Regions from separate parts of the Mesorhizobium sp. B283B1A genome, predicted to be linked through region 2. Evidence: riboswitches for the same ligand, from Rfam matches in the RefSeq annotation. Region 2 holds a riboswitch; the other holds the start of a gene.
What was found. Region 2 has a riboswitch for S-adenosylmethionine ahead of metX (homoserine O-acetyltransferase MetX). Riboswitches for the same ligand answer to the same signal wherever they lie in the genome.

Region 1: linked by a shared signal. The riboswitch ahead of LB577_RS03435 (O-succinylhomoserine sulfhydrylase) and the one ahead of metX (homoserine O-acetyltransferase MetX) in region 2 are both predicted to bind S-adenosylmethionine.

What each region holds. Positions count from the first base shown of each region.
Region 1 covers NZ_JAIUIQ010000003.1:175,304-177,752, forward strand. The annotation lists gene LB577_RS03430 (2'-deoxycytidine 5'-triphosphate deaminase) at 1-914, opposite strand, end outside; SAM riboswitch at 1,003-1,080, shown strand; gene LB577_RS03435 (O-succinylhomoserine sulfhydrylase) at 1,136-2,326, shown strand; gene LB577_RS03440 (ceramide glucosyltransferase) at 2,363-2,449, opposite strand, start outside.
Region 2 covers NZ_JAIUIQ010000009.1:77,416-79,864, reverse strand. The annotation lists gene hisC (histidinol-phosphate transaminase) at 1-355, opposite strand, end outside; SAM riboswitch at 530-607, shown strand; gene metX (homoserine O-acetyltransferase MetX) at 728-1,897, shown strand; gene metW (methionine biosynthesis protein MetW) at 2,013-2,449, shown strand, end outside.

The DNA.
Region 1 (2,449 bases), on a different contig from region 2:
CGGCTGCCGGTGCCGCCGGACGCCGAATGGCCGAAGCCCGGATCGAAGAAGCCAGCATAGTGAACACGGAATTCACCGACGAGCGGATCAAAGGGCGTCATCTCGGCTGCATAGAGCGGCGGCACATGCACCGCCTCCTGGCTGACGAGGATGTAGAACTCGTCGGGATCGAGCACCAGTTCGCCGGCGCCGCTCTTGTGGATCGGCTCCCAGAAATCTACGACATCCTGCGCGGCGCGCTTGTCGACGTCGACGAGACCGGTGTGATGCTTGCCTCGATAGCCGACCAGCCCATCACTGTCGCCATTGAGGTCGATCGACAGTGCGATGCCACCGCCGGAAATATTCGGCGGTTCGGTGGCGACCAGCATCTCGGCACGGTGCAGTTCATGCAATTCGGCTTCCGAGAGCAGTGCGTTGCCGGTGCGGAAGCGTATCTGCGACAGGCGCGAACCGGTGCGCGCGACGATCGGGAAGGTGCGCGGGCTGACTTCCAGATAGAGCGGACCGTTGTAGCCGGCGGCGATCTTGTCGAACTCGTGGCCACGGTCGGTCATCACACGGGTGAAGATGTCGAGCCGGCCGGTCGAGCTCTTCGGGTTGGCCGAGGCCGAAATCTCCGCCGGCAGCGCCAGGCTTTCGAGCAGCGGCACGATGTAGACGCAGCCGGTTTCCAGCACAGCGCCTTCGGCAAGATTGATCTCGTGCAGCTTCAGGCGATCGAGCTTTTCCGAAACCGTGTGGTTGGGGCCCGGCAGGAAGGAAGCCCGCACCCGCCAGGCCGTGTCGCCGAGCCTCAGATCGAGGCTGGCCGGCTGGATCTGGTCGGCATCGAGCGCGCGCGCCGACTTCAGCGCGCCGGACTGGAACAGCGCCGATATGTCCTGATCGGGAAGAATGCCTGTCTGCCGCAAGGCTGCGCTCCTGGCCGACGATTTTCTTGTCGCACAAACCTCTTAATGAAGCCGGCAATTGACGCAAGCGTGGGACGGGTCTAAAGGGTCGTTATCCCGTGGTGATTTGGCCGGTCGGCTTGCAGCCACGTTAAACAAGTCGCTAAAGGACCGTTGGCCGCAAGGCCGTATGGACCGGTTGCGACTTTCGCGGCCGGTTTTTTTGTGTCTGGAACAAAGCAATGAGCAACAAGAAGCGCGACTGGAAGCCACAGACAGCCCTCGTCCATGGCGGAACCCTGCGTTCCCAATTCGGCGAGACGTCGGAAGCAATGTACCTTACCCAGGGCTATGTCTACGAGACGGCGCAGGCGGCGGAGGCCCGTTTCAAGGGCGAGGAACCAGGCTTCATCTATTCGCGCTACGCCAATCCCACGGTCGACATGTTCGAAAAGCGCATGTGCGCGCTGGAGGGTGCCGAGGATGCGCGCGCCACGGCGTCGGGCATGGCGGCGGTGACGGCGGCGCTCTTGTGCAGCGTCAAGGCCGGCGACCATATCGTGGCGGCGCGCGCGCTGTTCGGCTCCTGCCGCTGGGTGGTCGAGACGCTGGCGCCGCGATATGGCATCGAAGCGACGCTGGTCGACGGCACCGACATCGCCAACTGGGAAAGAGCGGTCAAGCCCAACACCAAGCTGTTCTTCCTGGAAAGCCCGACCAACCCGACGCTGGAAGTGGTCGACATATCGGCCGTCGCGGCACTTGCCAATTCAATCGGTGCGCGGCTCGTCGTCGACAATGTCTTCGCCACGCCGCTGCAGCAGAAGCCGCTGCAGCTCGGCGCCCACATCGTCGTCTATTCGGCCACCAAGCACATCGACGGCCAGGGGCGTTGCCTGGGCGGCGTCATCCTTTCGGATAAGAAGTGGATCGACGAGAACCTGCACGACTATTTCCGCCACACGGGGCCCAGCCTGTCGCCGTTCAATGCCTGGACGCTGCTGAAGGGACTGGAGACGCTGCCGTTGCGCGTGCGCCAGCAGACGGAAAGCGCCGGCAGGATCGCCGATTTCCTGGCCGAGCAGCCGCAGATCGCCCGCGTCATCTATCCCGGCCGTGCCGACCACCCGCAGGCTGATATCGTCAAGAAGCAGATGTCGGGCGGCTCGACGCTGATCTGCCTCGACGTCAAGGGCGGCAAGCAGGCGGCCTTCGCCTTGCAGAATGCGCTGGACATCGTTCTGATCTCGAACAATCTCGGCGATGCCAAGAGCCTGATCACCCATCCGGCGACGACGACGCATAAGAATTTGAGCGACGAGGCGCGCGCCGAACTCGGCATCGGGCCAGGTACGCTCAGGCTGTCGGTCGGCCTGGAGGATACCGACGACCTACTGGAAGACATCGCGCAGGCGTTGAGGGCGGCCAAATAGGCAAGACAGTCCGGTAGGTCCGTCAAACAGGCGCGATCAGGCGCTTGACGGCGTCTCCTCCAGTTCAGCCGCCTTGGTGCGGATGGTCATCGCATTGCCGCGCCAGTCGACGGCGCCGCCGAG
Region 2 (2,449 bases):
CGTGTTCGGTGAACACGGCCTCGTCGCCCGGCGCGAGGTAGGTCTGCGCCAGCAGGCCAAGGATCTCGTCGGAGCCGTTGGAGCAGATGATGTTCTGCGGGTTGAGGCCATGCACCTCGGCGATCGCCTCGCGCAGCCGCCTCGCCGTGCCATCGGGGTAGACGTCGAGCTTTCCCGCAACCTCCCGCGCGGCCTCGATCGCCTTCGGCGACGGACCGAGCGGGTTCTCGTTCGACGACAGCTTGTAGACCTTGGCGACCCCGGCCGGCGCCGTGCTCTTGCCGGGCACGTAGGCATCTATGTCCATGATGCCCGCGCGCGGCGTTGGACGTGCCCGATCCGGTGTATGGTTCATTTTTTGCAAAATCCGTCGAAACCGCCTCCACCCGGAGGCCGCTGCGGAAATACAAGCCATGGCCCGCAATGTCGAGAGGTGGCGGCGCGACCAGCGGCCGGCCCAGCACCCGGCCCAGTGACCGGCCCAGTGGACCGGCATTGACGGCGAGCCAGGCGAGTTCTAGAAGGACAGCGACAGTTCCGTGGTGATTTGGCCGGTCGGCTTGCAGCCACGTTAAACAATTCGCTAAAGGGCCGTTTGCGTGACGTAACCGGCTTTGCGAAGGCAATGCCGGTTTTTTGTTGTCCGCTGCCGGCCGGACGAACGCATCGGCGACGCGGAGATCGGCAGCGATTTCCGAGAAAAGCACGGTGCAACAAGAGAGAATTGATGGCCGCTCTGCGCGCAGGAAAGACTAACAACGAGTTCGACACGCCGTCGAGCCCGGTGTTGCGTTTCGGGTCCGACAAGCCGCTCAAGCTCGACGCCGGCACGCTGCTGTCGCCGTTCCAGATCGCTTACCAGACCTATGGCACGCTGAATGATGCTCGCTCCAACGCCATCCTCGTCTGCCATGCGCTGACCGGCGACCAGCATGTCGCCAGCACCAATCCGGTGACCGGCAAGCCTGGATGGTGGGAGGTTCTGATCGGCCCGGGCCGGATCATCGACACGAACCGTTTCTTCGTCATCTGCTCCAACGTCATCGGCGGCTGCCTGGGTTCGACCGGCCCGGCATCGACCAACCCAGCCACCGGCAAGCCCTACGGGCTCGACCTGCCGATCATCACCATCCGCGACATGGTGCGCGCGCAGCAGATGCTGATCGACCATTTCGGCATCGAGAAGCTGTTCTGCGTGCTCGGCGGCTCGATGGGCGGCATGCAGGTGCTGGAATGGGCATCGAGCTATCCCGAGCGCGTCTTCTCGGCGCTGCCGATCGCCACTGGCGCGCGCCATTCCTCGCAGAACATCGCCTTCCACGAGGTCGGCCGGCAAGCCGTCATGGCCGACCCGGACTGGCATGGCGGCAAATATTTCGAGCACGGCAAGCGCCCGGAAAAGGGCCTGGCGGTGGCGCGCATGGCCGCCCACATCACTTATCTGTCGGAAGCCGCCCTGCACCGGAAATTCGGCCGCAACCTGCAGGATCGCGAAGCGCTGACCTTCGGCTTCGACGCCGACTTCCAGATCGAGAGCTATCTGCGCCACCAGGGCATGACCTTCGTCGACCGCTTCGATGCCAATTCCTACCTCTACATGACGCGGTCGATGGACTATTTCGACCTCGCCGCCGACCATGGCGGCCGGTTGGCGGACGCCTTTGCCGGCACCAAGACCCGGTTCTGCCTGGTGTCCTTCACCAGCGACTGGCTGTTTCCGACCGAGGAGAGCCGCTCGATCGTGCATGCGCTCAACGCCGCCGGCGCTTCGGTATCCTTCGTCGAGATCGAGACCGATCGCGGCCACGACGCCTTCCTGCTCGACGAACCGGAACTGTTCGCCGCCATCAACGGCTTCATCGGCTCGGCGGCAAGGGCGAGAGGGCTCAGCGCATGACCCCGAACAGTTGCAGGCTTTTCGGATCAGGATCATGCGCCAGGCGTCAGCGCATGACCCCGAAAAGTTGCAGACTTTTCGGATCGGGATCATGCGCCAGGCAAGGGGCGACATCATGAGCGTCAACGGCAACCAGCGCGTCGACCTCGAGGTCGTCGCCAACCTGATCCCGCCGCAATCGCGGGTGCTCGACGTCGGTTCGGGCGACGGCTCGCTGCTCGAATTGCTGCAAGACACCAAGCAGGTCGACGGCCGCGGTCTTGAGTTGTCGCAGCGTGGCGTCAACGAATGCGTGGCACGCGGCCTCTCGGTCATCCAGGGCGATGCCGACAAGGATCTCGAATTCTATCCCGACAAGGGTTTTGACTTCGTCGTCCTGTCGCAGACCTTGCAGGCCACCCGCAACCCGAAGCTGGTGCTCGACGAATTGCTCCGGATCGGCAACCGGGCGATCGTGTCCTTCCCCAATTTCGGCCACTGGCGGGTGCGGCTGTCGCTGTTCGTCAAGGGTCGCATGCCGGTGACCTCGGACCTGCCCTATTCCTGGTACGA